DNA from 4 places in the Methylobacterium sp. UNC300MFChir4.1 genome. Region 1 is predicted to be linked to each of the others. Evidence: riboswitches for the same ligand, from Rfam matches in the RefSeq annotation. Region 1 holds a riboswitch; each other region holds the start of a gene.
The links. A riboswitch is a leader RNA that binds a small molecule or an ion and turns the genes downstream of it on or off. The one in region 1 is predicted to bind cobalamin.
Positions count from the first base shown of each region.

Region 2: another riboswitch for cobalamin. It lies ahead of BMY19_RS03230 (CbtB domain-containing protein); the one in region 1 lies ahead of BMY19_RS22570 (TonB-dependent receptor plug domain-containing protein).
Region 3: another riboswitch for cobalamin. It lies ahead of BMY19_RS26800 (TonB-dependent receptor); the one in region 1 lies ahead of BMY19_RS22570 (TonB-dependent receptor plug domain-containing protein).
Region 4: another riboswitch for cobalamin. It lies ahead of BMY19_RS19630 (TonB-dependent receptor); the one in region 1 lies ahead of BMY19_RS22570 (TonB-dependent receptor plug domain-containing protein).

Region 1 covers NZ_FOCS01000019.1:105,423-109,525, reverse strand. Annotated here, with positions in the region: gene nikA (nickel ABC transporter substrate-binding protein) at 1-1,416, opposite strand, end outside; cobalamin riboswitch at 1,740-1,949, shown strand; gene BMY19_RS22570 (TonB-dependent receptor plug domain-containing protein) at 2,068-4,038, shown strand; gene BMY19_RS22565 (ABC transporter substrate-binding protein) at 4,047-4,103, shown strand, end outside.
Region 2 covers NZ_FOCS01000001.1:664,823-668,925, forward strand. Annotated here, with positions in the region: gene cobN (cobaltochelatase subunit CobN) at 1-309, opposite strand, end outside; gene cobW (cobalamin biosynthesis protein CobW) at 356-1,390, opposite strand; gene BMY19_RS03220 (DUF1636 domain-containing protein) at 1,387-1,788, opposite strand; gene BMY19_RS03225 (CbtA family protein) at 1,781-2,533, opposite strand; gene BMY19_RS03230 (CbtB domain-containing protein) at 2,550-2,732, opposite strand; cobalamin riboswitch at 2,767-2,962, opposite strand; gene BMY19_RS03235 (discoidin domain-containing protein) at 3,124-4,103, shown strand, end outside.
Region 3 covers NZ_FOCS01000031.1:21,589-25,691, forward strand. Annotated here, with positions in the region: gene BMY19_RS26800 (TonB-dependent receptor) at 1-1,975, opposite strand, end outside; cobalamin riboswitch at 2,107-2,305, opposite strand; cobalamin riboswitch at 2,573-2,784, shown strand; gene BMY19_RS30645 (hypothetical protein) at 2,975-3,373, shown strand; gene BMY19_RS26805 (DUF1289 domain-containing protein) at 3,809-4,009, shown strand.
Region 4 covers NZ_FOCS01000015.1:55,002-59,104, reverse strand. Annotated here, with positions in the region: gene BMY19_RS19635 (peptidase) at 1-260, opposite strand, end outside; gene BMY19_RS19630 (TonB-dependent receptor) at 254-2,440, opposite strand; cobalamin riboswitch at 2,725-2,918, opposite strand; gene BMY19_RS19625 (NUDIX hydrolase) at 3,023-3,490, shown strand; gene BMY19_RS19620 (RluA family pseudouridine synthase) at 3,633-4,103, shown strand, end outside.

The DNA of each region.
Region 1 (4,103 bases):
GGCCTCGTGCAGTGTGGTCAGCAGCTTGGCATAGAGCCGTCGGCGCTCGGTCTCGTCGGTCGTGGCGAGCACTTCCGCGATGGTCGCGTCGATGCCCGGCTTCTCCGGCAGCCCGACCTGCGCCTGATAGTCTGCGTGTGACGGGGTGCGCATCGAACTGATGAAAGAGGCGGGATCGTAGGGCGGCCCCCAGGTCTCGCCGAAGATCAGGCCAAAGCGGCCATCCTTCTGGCGGGCCAGGATCGAACTCTCCTCCTCGCCGATCAGCCGGACGTCGATGCCCACGCGGCTAAGATCGGACTGGAGAACCTCGGCAATCGCGCGCTGCTGGGCGTTGGTCCCGACGAAATCGACCTCGACGGCGAGGCGGCGTCCGTCCTTTGCACGCACGCCGTCGCGCCCGAGCGTCCAGCCGGCCGCGTCGAGCATGCGGGAGGCCGCGCCCCGGTCGAAGCCATAGGGCTTCAGCCCGACGTCGGCGTACGGCACGCGCGGCGCGAATAGGAAATCGGCTCGTGGCTCGATCCCGTCGAGCACCGTCCGGACCAGCGTATCCTTGTCGACGGCATGGTTGATGGCGAGGCGGACCGCCCGATCATCGGTCGGGAAGCGCGCGGAGTTCATCGCCAGTACCCGGGTCGCCAGTGGCGGCGAGACCGCTGCGGCGAAGTTCGAACCCATTTGCCGGAGCCGGACGAAGGCTTCTGAAGGAATCTGCCCGGCCGCGCCGTAGACGAGGTCGATCTCACCCGTCTGCAGGGCCATGACGCGGGTGTTGGGATCGGGGACGACCTTTACGACGAGCCGGTCGAAGATGGGTCTCCGGCCCCAGTAGCCCGGATTGCTCTCGAACGTGTCAAAGACACCGAGCTGGGTGTCGACGAGCCGCCACGGCCCCGTGCCGACCGGCCCCCTGATGCCGACGGCCGTCGTACCGCCGGGGCCCAGGGCGCTCGGAGACAGGAACCGGAAGGGCCGCGGCAGGGAGAGTTCGAGTAGCGTTGGGTAGTGCGGCGCCTTCAGGACGAGGCGGAACGCCAGAGGCCCGACAACTTCAGTGCGCTCGATCTGCTGGACGAGATCGAGCCACGCGTGCCGCTGGCGGTTTGCCAGGATCGCGTCGAAGTTCGCCTTGACCGCGGCCGCGTCGAAGGGCGTCCCATCGCTGAAGGTGACGCTGGGGCGCAGGGCGAAATCGTAGGTCCGCCCATCCTCGGAGATGGTCCACGAGGTCGCTAGCCAGGGCTCGACCGATCCATCTCCGCGGTACTTCACCAAAGGCTCGTAGACGCTCGCCTGCGCGAACATCTGGTTGGGCGCGTAGAGGTGCGGGTTCAGCGGTCCGACGTTCGAGGGCCACGAATAGGTGAGTTGCCCGGCTGCTGTCTGGAGCGGTCCGAGGAAGCTTGCCGCCATCGCGGCGACGGCGAGGGTCGCCAACTTGATCATGTATCGGCCGCGGTATGAGGATCGCTGCAGAACGTCATACACTGCCCAAGCTTGACCGTGAACCGCATCCTACAAGGCAATCACCTCGACCGAAGATCGGACGACCATTGCTGAGGTGTTCAGCGTGCCCAACCTCTCCTGTGCGAGCGCGGCAGCCGTTCGTCGCTTTGCGAGGGTGTGACTTCGAGACGGATTGGCGGAAATCCAACCTGTCTTGACATCGACCGACGCCTCAGACGCCACACATCTGAACAACGTGTTTCCGTGCGTTGACGGATGGACACACCGCAGCTTAGCTTGGTCGAGACGGTTCCCCTCGGGGATCAAAAGGGAACGCGGTGAAGTCAGGCCCGTGAGGGCTCGGCCGATGCCGCGGCTGCCCCCGCAACTGTAAGCGGCGAGTCCTTCATCACGACGTCACTGGGCGGCCTCGCCCGGGAAGACGATGAGAGGGCGGTGACCCGCGAGCCAGGAGACCTGCCGTCAGCCGTGGTCACACGCGGAGCTTGCCGGGCGGGGTGTCCTGGGAGGTGTCGCGGCGTCGTGGTTCCTTGGAGGACGCGACCGCCGAGGCCTCGTTCGCGGTGACGTGCCACAGCCGTCCCCCGAGGCCGCCCCGTGTCCTGTTCCGTCCCCTCCGCGCTCCGGCGCACGCTGGCGCCGTCCTGCGCGGCATCCGCGCTGCTCGTCTCCATTCCCGCCCTCGCGCAGCAGGTCGCCGCGCCCTTCGCCGATGCCCAGGGAGGCGCGCAGGCCGCAGTCGCCCTTTCCGAGATCTCGGTCTCAGCCACCGGCGTGCCGACGCCGATTGCCAGCACGGGATCGAGCGTGACCGTGCTCACCGACCGCCTGCTTCAGGAGCAGCAGCGCCGGACGGTGCCGGATGCCCTGCAGCAGGTGCCCGGCCTCAACGTCGTGCAGACCGGCGGCTCCGGCGGTCAGACCTCGGTCTTCATCCGCGGCACCAACTCGAACCACGTGAAGGTCCAGATCGACGGCATCGACGTCAACGACCCCTCGACCCCAAACCGCGCCTTCGATTTCAGCCAGTTGCAGACCTACGACCTTTCGCGGATCGAGGTGCTGCGCGGGCCGCAGAGCGGCCTCTACGGGGCCGACGCCATCGGCGGCGTCATCTCCGTCGTGACCAAGCGTGGCGAAGGACCGGCTCGGGCAACGGCGACGGTCGAGGGCGGCTCGTTCGGAACCTTCAACCAGTTCGGCAACATCTCGGGCTCGGAGGGGATCTTCGACTACTCGGTGTCGGTCGGCCACATCCGGCAATCCGCCGTTCAGGTCACCCCGTTCGAACTGCTGCCCCGCGGCGTGCCGCTGCGGACGGCCTTCACCGACATCAAGACGGTATCGACCAAGCTCGGGGCGCAACTCACCGACGAGTTCCGGCTCAACTACGTCCTGCGCTTCTCCGACAGCGCTTATCTCGACCAGGCTGACGGCGGCTTCCCATACGTGCTGCTTCCGTACCGAAACCTCAATGACCAACAGCAACTGATCATGAGGGGCGAGGCCGAGTGGACGCCGGTGCCGGGCTTCCACAACGTCTTCGGGGCGAACTACTCGAAGTTCGACCGCCTGTTCGCGGGCCCGCTGGATCCACTCGCGCCGCCGACGCCCACCACCTACCTCGGCGAGCGAACCCGGTTCGACTACCGCGGCGACTGGCAGGTCTCACCCGGCAACCTCGTGCTGTTTGGGGCCCAGCGCGAGGATGAGCGCTTCGAAACGACCGGCATCGACCGATCCAACGGCAACACCGCCGGCTTCGCCGAGCTACAGACGACGCCCTTCGCGGGAGCCGCGCTGGTCGCCAACATCCGCCACGACGCGAACGACCAGTTCGGCGGCGCGACCACCTACCGGGTGGCGCCGAGCTACATCGTGCCCGGCACCGGGACCCGCCTGAAGGGCAGCGTCGGCACGGGCTTCAAGCCGCCGACCCTGAGCCAACTCTATCAGGACTACCCGGGCTTCCGCTTCTTCGGGAACCCAAACCTGCGGCCGGAGGAGAGCTACGGCTTCGACGGGGGCTTCGAGCAGCCGCTGTTCGATGGGTTCATGACCGTGGGCGCGACCTACTATCAGACCGACTTCAAGAACCTGATCCAGACGGCCTACTATCCGACCTTTTCCACCAACGTGAACGTCGGCCGTGCGACCGCCTACGGCACCGAGAGCTTCGTCGCCCTGCGTTTCAATGAGTTCTGGAGCGGGCGGCTGGACTGGACCACCACGGTGACGAAGGACGAGATCGCCCACCAAGAGCTGCTGCGCCGGCCACGCAACAAGGTCAGTGCGACCGCAATCTGGAACCTGATGCCGGGCCTGACCATGACCGGCACGCTCATCGTGCTGGGGTCGTTCGTGGACGGAAACCGCGACTTCTCCGTGCCCCGCCTGAAAGCCCCCGGCTTCACGCTGGTGAACCTCTCGGTCAACTACGCCTGGAGCGAGACCCTCACGGTGTTCGGGCGGATCGATAACCTGTTCGACCAGCGCTACCAGAACCCGACCGGCTTCCAGGGGCCGGGGCTCGCCGTCTACGGCGGCGTCCGCATGACATCGTTCTGAGGTCGCGGATGCCGTCGCGCCTCATGATCGCCCTCGTGGCCATCTTGTCCGTCGTGCCGTTCGGC
Region 2 (4,103 bases), on a different contig from region 1:
CGCGGCCTCGGCGCAGCGCTCGATCCCGTAGCGCCAGTAATCGAGGCCGCCCAGGCAGCGGATCACCACGACCTTGGCGCGCGCCACGACGCGCTCGACGTAGAGGTCGACCGAGAGCGGGTGCCGCAGCCTGGCGAGCTTCGCGAGCCGCAGGCTCGGCAGGCCGGGCTCCGCGGCGTGGGTCTGCCCGACCGACGCGAGGTCGCTGTCGGTGAAGGACAGCACCACGAGGTCGCCGGGCTCCTGCCCGAGATCCACGGCCGCCTCGCCCTCGTCGAGGGAGACGGAATCGATGCGCACGAGGTGCACCGCGGCGACCCCTAGAGCGAGTCCGGGCGGGCGTGCGCGACCGGCCTCATCCCGCGAGGGCCGAAGCGACGGCGTCCTTGTCGAAGCCCTTCAGGCCGATCACCACCAGCGTCCCGTCGCGGGCTTCCCCGGCCCGCCAGGGGCGGTCGAAGTGATGGGTCACGCGCCGGCCGACACCCTGCACCACGAGGCGCATCGGCTTGCCCGCGACCTCGGCGAATCCCTTGATGCGCAGGACGCCGGCGGCCTCGGCCGCCGCCTCGACCCGGGCCGCGAGATCCCCCGCGGTCACCGCCGGGCGCACCGGCAGCGCCACGGTCTCGAAATCGTCGTGGTCATGGTCCTCGCCCTCGCCGTGATGCGAGGGGCGGGCGTCGAGATCGTCCTCGGCGGCCGCGCCGAGGCCGAGCAGCACCCGCGGGTCGATGGCGCCGTTCTCGGTCTCGACCACCTTCACGGCGCGGGGCAGGTGCCCCTCGACCTCGGCGCGGACCCGCGCCCGCGTCGCGGCGTCGATCAGGTCGGCCTTGTTGACGACCACGAGGTCGGCGCAGAGGAGCTGGTCCTCGAACACCTCCTCCAGGGGGTTGTCGTGGTCGACCGACTGGTCGGCGGCGCGCTGGGCCGCGAGGGCCTCCGGATCCTCCGCGAAGGCGCCCGAGGCCACCGCCGGGCCGTCGACAACCGCGACCACTCCGTCGACGGTCACCCGCGAGCGGATCGCCGGCCACTGGAACGCCTGGACCAGCGGCTTCGGCAGGGCGAGGCCGGAGGTCTCGATCAGGATGTGCTCCGGCGGCTCGGCGCGGCCGAGAAGGGTCTCCAGCGCCGGCACGAAATCGTCCGCGACCGTGCAGCAGATGCAGCCGTTCGGCAGCTCGACGATGGCGTCCTCGGTGCAGCCCTCGACGCCGCAGGCGGCCAGGAAGGACTTGTCGAAGCCGATATCACCGAACTCGTTCACCAGGATCGCGAGGCGGCGCCCCTTGGCGTTCTCGACCACGTGGCGGACGAGGGTCGTCTTGCCGGCCCCGAGGAAGCCGGTGACGATGGTGCAGGGGATCTTGTTCACGAGGGTCATTCCGCGGGCTCCAGGGTGCCGGCGGGGACCGGGCGGGGTTCTGGGAAAGGGGGAATGCGGGCGATCACGCCCTTGCGGAACGCCTCCGGACGCTCGCGCCAGGGCACGATGCCGTCCGGGGTCGCCGCGTAGGCCGCGAGCCCGCCGAGGATGATCTCGGCCGAGGCGGCCGGATCCATGTCGCCGTAGACGTAGGTCCAGCGGTCGGCCGCGGCGACCGCCACGGTGCAGGGCCGCTTGCAGACCGAAAGGCACTCCACCGCCTCGACCCGCAGGTCCGGCGTGGCGCCGCTCCGCGCTCGAAGCGCCTCCAGCAGGCGGGCCCCGGCGCGGGGCCCGTCGGGGTCGTCGTCCGGCCGGCGGCAGGTGGTGCAGACGTAGAGAACGGTCTCAGGCACGGGCCGCTCCCCGATCCGCGCCGCGGGCGAAGGCCTGCCACGCCCAGCCGAGCCCCAGCCCGATCAGGATCCAGAACACGAAGCTGATGGCGAGCGACCGCGCGGCGAATTGCGCGGCGAGCGCGGCCGGAAGTTCGGACGCGGCCTCGGGCGCCTGCGGGGCACCGACGACGTGCGGCGCGATGATCAGGACGAGCCCCCCGAGGATCGTGATCAGCGCGCGGCGAATCGTGATCAGGTAGAGCCCCATGCCGGTCGCCGCGGCGGTCATCACCCACCACGCCTGCCGCGTCGCGAGCGGGGCCGCCGCGCTGCCGGGCAGTTCCGGCGGCAGGCCGAGACCCGGCGCGAGCGCGACGCTGGCGAAGGCGGCCACCGCGAAGGCGAGGCCGACCTGCGGCGTGGGTTCGCGGCTGCAGGCGAGCATCACCGCGCCGAGCAGCAGCGCGTAGCCGACGCCGCCCACGAGTGTCGCGAGCCCGGTGAAGGCCATCCGCGGCAGGCCGGGCGCGGGCTGCCATTCCGGCGCGGCGTCGGGCGCGGCGTGGTCGTGCCCGGCATGGGCGAGCACGATCGGGAACGCCTTGATCGGGAGCGCCTTGGCAGCCCGGTTCGGCGCCTCCTGCTGCTCGTAGCGCTCGGCCGCGACGATCAGCGGCGAGGTCAGCGTGAGTTCGAGGCCCGTCACGATGGCAGCCGCGAAGAAGCCGGCGGCGAGGGCCGCCGACAGGAGCCGGATGATCATCCCTGGTCCGGGGACGTCAGTGGCAGGGGAAGTTCTGGGTGTGCCGGAAATCGTGCGCCGCGTTGTGGAGCGCGATCGCCGGCGAGAAGCCCGCCATGAACAGCAGGCCGAGGCCCAGCACGGCCGCGAGTGCGACGGCGATCGGGCGCTCCGACGCGCGGGTGCCGGCGGCGATGGGGGCGAGGGTTTGCGTCGTCATCAGAAGCGTCTCCAGCCGCCCCACCGGCGGCATTGCGGGATCCTGTCGCGACGGCAGGTCTCCTGGCTCGCGGCTCGGCGCGCCCACCGCCTTCCCGGATCGCTCCGGTGGCGCTTGGCGGGCGCTCGCCGCTCACAGTTGCGGGGGCAGCCGCGGAATCGGGGCTTCAAACCCCTCACCGCATTCCCTTTTCACCCCGTCTCCGGGGCACCGTCGCCCGGCCGTTGTAGACGCATGACCGCCGGGACACAACGGAGCGGCGCCGGATCGCGGCCGTTTCCCGCGCCCGCCCCGCGATCGGGGCGGGCTTGACGGCCGCGCCCCGGAGCGGGCACCGCCGCACCCGATACCCGCCCGGCCCCGGCGCGGGCGCTGAACTCTCGGAGACCCGATGGCCCCGACAGACGATCCGACCCCGGTTCTCGTCGATCTCGCGGCCGGCCGTGAGCCGCGGATCGTCTCCGATGCGGGCACGGGAACGACGTGGCTCGAGGTCGACCTCGGCGGCCGCTTCCCGATCCATTCCGTCGCCCTGCGGCCGGGGGAGGGGGCGGTTCCCGCGGAGCCTGGCGACGTCGCGGTGGCGGTCTCGCAGGACGGCGTGACGTGGGCCGAGCCGGACCTTGCCGGCTGGACCGCGACCCCGGACGCCCTCGTCGCCGCGATCGTCCCCGACGAGCGGGCCTGGGCGCGCGCGGTCCGGATCGCCGCGCCTGAACCGGCCCGGATCGCCGGCATCGGCATCCGCGCCGACGAGGCCGCGGTCGACCTGATCGCGCTGCGGGCGATGCTCGGCCTCGACGTGACGCTCCTGAACGAGACGCCCGGCGCCAACGTCTACGTCACCTACGCGCTCCAGTCGGCGCCCGACCGCGCCAGCCATGCCCTGGTCGGCCTGTCGCTGTTCGAGAACGGCGCCTTCGGCAACTGCCTCGTCCAGTACATCATCGCGGTGACGATCGCGAAGGCGCTCAACCTGAAATACATCAAGGTGCCCAAGGTCGACCGCAGCAAGGTGATCTTCCTGACCGAGCGGCTGACCTGCGACGGCCTCACCTTCATCCCGCCGGACGAGCCGCTGCCGGCGGACGGCTACTTCCTGTCGGGCCTGTACTTCGACCCGACGCAGTTCGAGCGCGTGACCGCGCTGCGGGGGCCGACGGATTCGCGCGCGATCGTGCAGAGCGTGATCCGGCCGCTGTTCAACGGCCTGCCGAAGAGCTTCCCGGTGAAGCCCGACGACCAGCTCCTGATCCACATCCGGTCGGGCGACATCTTCAGCACCTGGGTCGATCCGCACTATCCGCAGCCGCCCTTCGCGTTCTACCGGATGGTCATCGGCCGGCTCCTGGCCGAGGGCCGGATCCGCTC
Region 3 (4,103 bases), on a different contig from region 1:
AGACGCTCACGCCATTCTCGAAATTGTAGCCGACCCGACCGTTGAGTAGCGCGGTCGGACGCGAGCGGATCGAGTTGTCCTCGATCAGCGGGCGCGGCCCGAAATACCGGAAGCGGAGCGAGCCGAACCAGCCCAATGGCTGGCCGAAGGTTACGCCCGCCGAGGCGATGGTCGTCGGCGCTTCCGGCACCCGATTTCCGACGGGGTCGTAGTCCGAGAAGCGGGCGTTGGTGATCGTCAGGTCGCCCTCCAGCGACAGCCACGGTGTCACCGTGTAGCGGTTCGTCCATTCGACGCCGAAGCGGCGGGTCGGGCGGCTCGGCTCGGTGGTACCGGTGTCGCCCTGGAACAGGTTCTCCGACGCGAAATCGAGCCGGAACAGGGCCAGGCTCGTCTCCAGCCCGGCGATGGAGCGATTGCGCAGGCCGATCTCGTAGCCGGTGGATGGGACGAGGAAGGGCGAGCGGGTGGTGTTAAACAGCGACGAGGTCGGATCGACGGTGGCGGTCACGCCGCGCACGTCGTTCGAGTGGAAGCCGCCGCCGTAGTTCACGTAGAGCTCGGTGTCGAACCAGGGGCCCAGGACGAGGCCGAGCTTCGGGTTGACGATCCCATCCCGCGCCTTCCCGGAATTGGCTGGCGTGTCCGACACGACGCTCGCGTAGTAGCCATCGGCCCGGAAGCCGAGGCTGGTGCGCAGCCAGTCGGTCCAGCGCACGCGGTTGTCGAAGTAGAAGGCACCGCTCGTCTCCAGTACGCGGTCGTCGAGGATGCCCGAGCGGTACTGCCGGTTGGTGGTGTTGAACAGGCCGACGCGGATCGAGTCGGTGCGGGTCTGCACGCCGATCTCGTTCTCCATCGGAAGGCCGAACAGATCGCCCTGGAAGATGTGCAAGGCCTCGCCGCCGCCGATGATGCGCTGGTCGAGCTGGTGGAACTGGTCCCCGTTGACGGGATCGTTCAGAAAGTAGGTGAAGTCGTTGAACAGGTTGAGCTGCGAGCGGATCACGTAGGCCGAGGCCCTCGTGACCCCGGTATCGTCCGTCGCACTGAACCGGCCCGACAGGGAGAACCGGGAGGTGTCGCCGCCATCGGTCGGGTTGATGGTGCCGTAGCGGCTGATCAGCCCGGAGACGATGGCCCGCTCGGGAATCTGGTTGGTGGCGGTCCAGCGGGCAGCGTAGGCCATACCGGTGACGGAGAACCCGTCCAGCGCCGTGCCCTGGCTGTAGCGGGCGACCGTGCTGATCTTGCGCAGGGCATCCGGCACGGTCCAGGGCCCGTCGTAGACCTGCGCGTCGGCGGCGACGAGTAGGTTGCCTTCAGCGAACGGGGTCGAGGCGATTGATAGGGCGCGCTTGTAGCCGAACGAGCCGATTGAGGTGAGCGCGAGGTTCTTCTGCACACTGTCGAGGTAGTCGATACGCACCGAACCGGCGGAGGCGAAGTCGCCGTCGCGGACGAAGTACGGCCCCTTGTGGAACTCCACCGCGCCGACGAGTTCGGGGATGAGGAAGTTGATGTCGGCGTAGCCCTGTCCGTGGGCATGGGTGCGCATGTTGAGCGGCATGCCGTCGAGGAACAGGGCGATGTCGGTGCCGTGGTCGAGGTTGAAGCCGCGCAGGAAGAACTGGTTGGCTTTACCCTCGCCCGAGTGCTGCGTGACGATGAGCCCCGGGACGGCCTCCAGCACCTCGCCGGGGCGGGTCACGGGCCGGTTGTTGACCTGCGCCCCGGTCAGGATCCCGGAGCTGGCCGAGTCCACGCTGAGCAACGAGCCGCCGATGCCCGTGACACCGCCGACATATCCGGCGCTTGCGGCAGGCGCGGTTTGCGGCTTCGTGGCTACCGTTTCCGAGGTGACCGAGATCTCCTCCAACGTTGTCTCAGCGGTGGAAGTGGCCTGTGCAGGACGATCCTGCGCATGGGATGCGGTCGACAGCACGACGAGGCTGCAACCTGAAAGCGCGAGCATGGCGCGAAGAGAACGACGGGACACGTAAGCCTCGACGGCGGCAGTGGCACGTCACCGCGAATGAAGTCGCCGCGCTCGGCAGCAGCCCAGCGATTCGACACCCGTCAGGACACCCCGCCCAACGCGTTTCGCGTGTGACCACGGCTGACGGCAGGTCTCCTGGCTCGCGGGTCGTCGCCCTTGCACCGTCTTCCCGAATGACACGCATCCAGTGACGCGGTGGTGCTGGGCTCGCCGCTTACAGTTGCGGGGGCAGCCGTGGCTTCGGGACTAGCCCCTCACCACGTTCCCTTTTGATCCCCAAAGGGAACCGTCCGGCAAGGCTTAGCATTCGGGCGGCGCTCGCCGTCAAGGCGCAATCCTGCGTCTACGTTTGAACTCGTATTTTCATCCGGGTGGTGTGTCGGGTCGGATACGCCGCCGTGTCGCCACCCTTGACGGCGGACGATTGCCTGCCTCGGATCGTTCATGGCCTTCTGAACGATCGGTCTCGACACATCGATGTCCTTGAACCCCGAAGGGGGCTCTCGCCGCGGACACGGTCGGCCGTGGCCGAGGCAGATCAATAAGCCGCTTTGACAAACTCCATAGCTTCGCGCCATGCTTGGCTATCGTGGTTCCTCGAACCGGCTCGCCGGGTCGAGGCTAAGAGGGAATTCGGTGAGCCTGAAAAGGCGATGCCGGAGCTGCCCCCGCAACTGTAAGCGGTGAGTCTTTGTCGACAATGGTCACTGGCGCTCGCGCCGGGAAGGCCAGGCAGAGACGGTGATCCGTGAGCCAGGAGACCTGCCTCGATCGATGAACGTCTCTCGGGCGGGGTGTCCCGGTGGGTCGCTTGCAGCGGCTGCGTCGGGATGGCGTATCCGCACCGAGATGCAATGCGTCCGCCTGGCCTTCGCCCCAATCTGTCGGGGTTCGCCAGTGTCCGATCTTCGCTCTCACGATCCACTCTCTCCTGCCGGCGTACCTGAAGGTGCTCAGGCGCGCGGCGCAACGACTGTGAGTGTTCAGGCCGAAGCGGTCGGACAGAATCTTCGTGCGCAGGTGCAAGCCTACGCCACGCAGCGCAAGGACCAGGCCGCCAAAGCCGCTGCGGATGTCGCCACTGCGTTCAAGGTCACCAGTAAGAACCTCGACGGCTTCCCATGGATCAAAGCGAGTTGCGAGCGGGCCGCGCGCGACGTCGATGCGTTCGCTGACAGCCTCGCGCAGCAATCTGTCGGCGAGATCACGAATGCGATCGGTGCGGCTGTCCGCCGTCGGCCTGGCCTCGCTGCAGCGACAGCGGTTACAGCCGGTGCTGCGCTCTTCTATGTCGCCCGTCGTCCCGAACTGCGTGGACTGCTTCGTCGGCAGGTTGCGCCCCAGATCGATAGCAGCCCGACACCGGAGGCTTAGAGATTGGCCTGATGCCCCTCTGGCAACGCACGAGCCCCGATCCGGTCCGCCGGCCGGCCGGCTTACTCCTCGACAAGGCTGACAATGCGCACTCTCCGTGACGATCAGGAACCGGTCGATGCGCGTCGGCCCCGTTATCGCATCGGTGAGGCCAGGGGGGGGCGGCAGCTTCGACCCGAGCACGCCTCTACACGAACAGCCTTGAACCTATCTTGAAGGCGATCGTCGACCAAACCGGGTGGTCCGCGACCGAGATCGCAGGCGAGATGACCTGTCGCGGTCTGAGCAAGACCCGCGGCAGCCGGATCTGGACCTCTGCCGATGCCCACAAGCTCCTGCGTCGCCTCGACCAGGCGTCCGGACGACGAGAGGTCAAACCGAACAGTTAAGCAAATCTACGCCGCGATCCTCCTGCTTCCGTAGAGTTTGCTGACCATGAGTTCGAGCAAGCCGTCGAGCCCCTGCACGAAAGTCTGTGTCCTCGATGGCGCTACCGGATTATGCCGCGGATGCGGTCGAACCCGTCAAGAAATCGCAATGTGGGGTGGCATGTCGGAGGTAGAGCGGCGTCGTACTATGAGTAAACTTGAATCTCGCCTGCTCACGAGCATCCGTCAGAACGAGGTCAAATCATGAGTTTGCTGTCCGAAGCGGATCATTCTTTGACCGATTACACCGTGGTTGTTCGACGATGTGAGCTTCTTCCGAGCCACTTTCGATGGAAGGTGTT
Region 4 (4,103 bases), on a different contig from region 1:
CCGAAGGCGGCCGGCACGCCGGCGAGCCCGCCGGCGCGGAGCGCGTTGTCCGGCGCGACCGCGACCTGATCCCAGGCGATCGGGGCGAGCCGCGACAGCCGCTCGGCCTCGGTGAGCGCCGGGAACGGCACGTAGAGCATCACCAGCCCGGAGCCGATCCACAGCGCGAAGAACAGCCCCGCGGCTATCCCGGCCCAGCGGTGGAACAGGAGCAGCCAGCGCCGTCCCGCCTTGCCGAGCCGGCGCGGTCGGCTCACCACGTCACCGTGTAGGCGACCTCGACCGAGCGCGGGCGCCCGAGCAGCCAGTTGGTCCCGACCCCGTTCACGGCGTTGCCCGAGATCGCGTAGACCTTGTCGAACAGGTTGTAGACCCGCACGGACAGGCGCGAATCCGCCGTCACCTGATGGTCCAGGACCGCGTTGACGAGGTTGTAGGCGGGGCGCCGCGCCGTGTTGCCGAAGTCGCTGTAGACCTGCCCGACGTTCTGCAGTCCGACCCGCGCGGTCCAGTCGCGGGTGACGTCCCAGGTCAGCCAGAGGTTGGCCACGCGCTCGGGCACGTCGATCGGCTGGTTGCCGGCATACGAGACGGTGGCGCCGTTCACCGTCTGGTCGAACCGGTCGTACTGCGCGTGGAGGAGCGCGAGGTTGCCGTCGAGCCGCCAGCCCGGCGCGAAGCGCCAGCCGAGCGCCAGCTCGAAGCCCTGCGAGGACTGGCTCCCCACCTGCGTGGACAGCGTCGGCTGGCCGGGGATCGCCGAGATCAGGTTGTCCTTGACGATCCGGTAGCCCGCGACGGTCCATTCGAGGGCGCCGTCGAAGGCCAGACCCTTGGCGCCGATCTCGACCTGATCGCCGGTCGCGAGCTTGAAGCCCGCCAGCGACTGCGACAGCGTGATCAGGCTGTTCACCGGGTCGGTGGCGAAGCTGTACTGGGCGTAGAGCGCGCTGTCCGGCGTCGGGTTGTAGACGAGGCCGAACCGGTAGCCGAGCGCCCGGTAGGTCTTCTCGAACCGCGATCCCGTCTGCAGGTCCTCGCGGTTCAGCGTCGGCACGTCGAGGCGCACGCCGGTGAGGAACGACAGCTTGTCCGACAGGATCACCCGGTCCTCGGCGAAGACCGAGGCCTGGCTCGTCTGCGTCGCGTAGGCTGGACGCGCCCGGCCGTTCTGCGGGAACAGGCCCGGATCGTAGCCGGTGAGCGGTACGCTGGTTGTCGGAGCGTCGAAATAGAAGTTGTTGGTGTGGCGGAAGTCGATGTGATTCACGTCGAAGCCGGCCACGAACTGGTTCGGCAGCCCGAACAGGCTGCCCCGGACCGTCGCGTCGAGGCGGTCTCCGACCTGCTCCTGGCTGTGGTAGATCTCCAGGTAGTCGCCCCGGTCCACGAGCCCGGTGCCGCGGTTGTAGCTGTACTGCTCGACGTCGAGCCAGTGGCGCCGGCTGGTCAGCCGGTAGGCGGTGTTGCGGATCGTGATGTCGGCCGAGGGGGACCACTCGGTCTTGAGCTGGGTCCAGTTGTCGGCCCAGGTGATCTTCGCGTCGCGGACGTTGTAGTTGTTGAACCGGATGAGATCCGGGATCCGTCCCTCGACCAGCGGGGTGCCCCAGTAGCGGGCGGGCTCCTGGTAGCCGAGATCGTGGCTCAGGGTGAAGGCGAGGTCGGCGCTCGGCCGGAACAGCAGGGCGGCGGAGACCGCGAGGTTGCGGAAATCGCCCTTCGGCCGCATCCAGCCGTCGGCGCGGTTGCTGCTGACGTTGAGGCGGTACGCGAAGGTGTCGCCGTACTCAGCCTGGCCCAGCGGGCCGCCGGAATCGAGGGCGAGCCGCGCGACCCCGTCGGTGCCGATCACCGCGCGGGCGGCGTTGATCGGCACGAAGACCGGCCTCTTGGGCACCACGTTGATGACGCCGCCGATGGCGCCGTCGCCGTAGAGCACCGAGGACGGCCCGCGCAGCACCTCGATCCGCTCGACGTTCCACGTGTCGAACGGGAAGGTCACGGTGTTGGCGCCGACGTAGAAGCGCGTGCCGTCGTAGAGCTGCTGGATCGAGTTCGGTCCGGCGAAGCCGCGGGACGTGAACGCGCCGTTGCCGTTGCCGGGCGCCGCGATGGTGGTGATGCCGGTCGCGTCCTGGGTCACGGCCTCGGCGATCGTGTCCTGGCCGCGCAGCCGCGCGGTCTCGCCCGACACGATGTCGAGGCTGGCGGGCGTCTCCAGCGGCGTCAGGCCGAGGCGGCTCGCGGTCCGGTCGCGCGTGCGCAGGTTGAGCCCGTTCGGCGGCAGGCGGCCCGGGTCGCCGCCCGCGCCCGCGACCGACAGCTCATCCAGCGTGACCGCCTCCTGGGCGGCGGCCGGACTGGCGAGGAGCGCGAGGAGAACGCCGCAGAGGGGGGCCCGCCCGCCGAGGCAGGAGCGATGGGTCGATGGAGACATGGGGAAAGCGGTCCGTGCGCGGCGCGCGCCGGCCCCCGCGTCCTACAGGCATTGTAATAACATTACAATGCACCCGCCGTGCGAAAGCCTCTCTCTGCGCGGGCGCGCGGCGGCGTCCTGCGACAGGGCTCGAGGGGCTCGGGACGGCGGAGACGGGCATGGGGAACGGCGTCGCGGGCGCGCTTGCTGTGGCACGTCACCGCGAACGAGGCCTCGGCGGCCGCCTCCCCTCGGGACTGGCGGCGCCTCGACACCCGCCAGGACACCCCGCCCGGCGCGTTTCGCGTGTGACCACGGCTGACGGCAGGTCTCCTGGCTCGCGGGTCGCCGCCCTCGCACCGTCTTCCCGGGGTGACCCAGTGACGTGGTGGTGAAGGGCTCGCCGCTTACAGTTGCGGGGGCAGCCGCGGCTTCGGGGCGAACCCCTCACCGCGTTCCCTTTTGATCCCCGAGGGGAACCGTCGAGCACAGCTTGGCCGTAGCGGGGGCGGGCGTCAACCGTGTGTCCGGTTGTTGCCGTGGATCGGCGCGCAGTGCGCCGGTCCGTTGCGACCGCGCCGACGACGGGCTAGCCCCTGCGGGATGACGGTCTGGCGGCCCCCTGCGGAGATTCGCGTGAAGGCGCTGGGCCTGCCCCGGCGCGGCAACAGCCTGCTCGTGGCCGAGGTCCGCGCGGATGACGGGCGGCTGAAAGGCGTCCGGCCGCTCGGCGGCAGCGTCGCGTTCGGCGAGCGGGTCGAGGACGCCCTGATCCGGGAGTTCCGGGAGGAGCTCGGCGTCACCGTCTCGGTGCTCGGCGGCCCCCGCGTCATGGAGAACATCTTCACGCACGAGGGGCAGGTCGGGCACGAGGTGCTGTTCCTGTTCCCCGTCGCCCTGCCGCCGGGGCGGTTCGACGGGCAGGAGCGCTTCGTCTTCCACGAGGATTCCGGCACCGCCTGCGTGGCGCGGTGGTGCGATCTGGACGGGCTCGACGTGCCGGGCGGTCCCGACCTCTTCCCCGCCGGCCTGAAGGACCGCCTCCGCGACGCGTGGCGCGCGGAGCCCTGACGGACCGGGCCGGCCCACTGCCTTTGCCGGTCGGCGCGGGCGATGCTACAGCCGGGCAATCCCATCGGTCCGGACGTCCGCGACGCCGCGGCCCATGCGCCCGGACGCTCCGTCCGACGCGGAGACGGGTGCCGGCGGAAGCATGACGATACGACCTCCCAGAAGCGGCGGGCCGACGGGGCGCAAGCCTCAGGCCGGCAAGTCCAGCGTCAGCAAGTTCAGGGGCGGCAAGGCCCAGGCCGACGGCCGCGCCCGCACGGGCCCGCGCACCAGCGCCCGCGACGCCGCCGAGCGCGCGGCCCGCAACCGCGGCGAGGATGCCGGCACCCGCGATCCCTGGGGCGCGCAGGCCGCTGCGGCCCCGGCGCCGGCCCGGCCGCCGAAGCCGCGCCGCGAGGCCGCCGCACCGCGCGACGCCGCGGCGGGCAAGCCCGGCGGCCGGCCGCCGGCCAAGCGCTCGGCGGCCCCATCCCCAGCCCTCGCCTCTGCCCCCGCGCCCGGTCCGACCCGGCGCGAGCAGCGCGCCGCCGCCTCCGCGACCCTCGCCTCCGGCGTGCAGACCCTGACCGTCGAGCCGGACGAGGCCGGGATGCGGATCGACCGCTTCCTCACC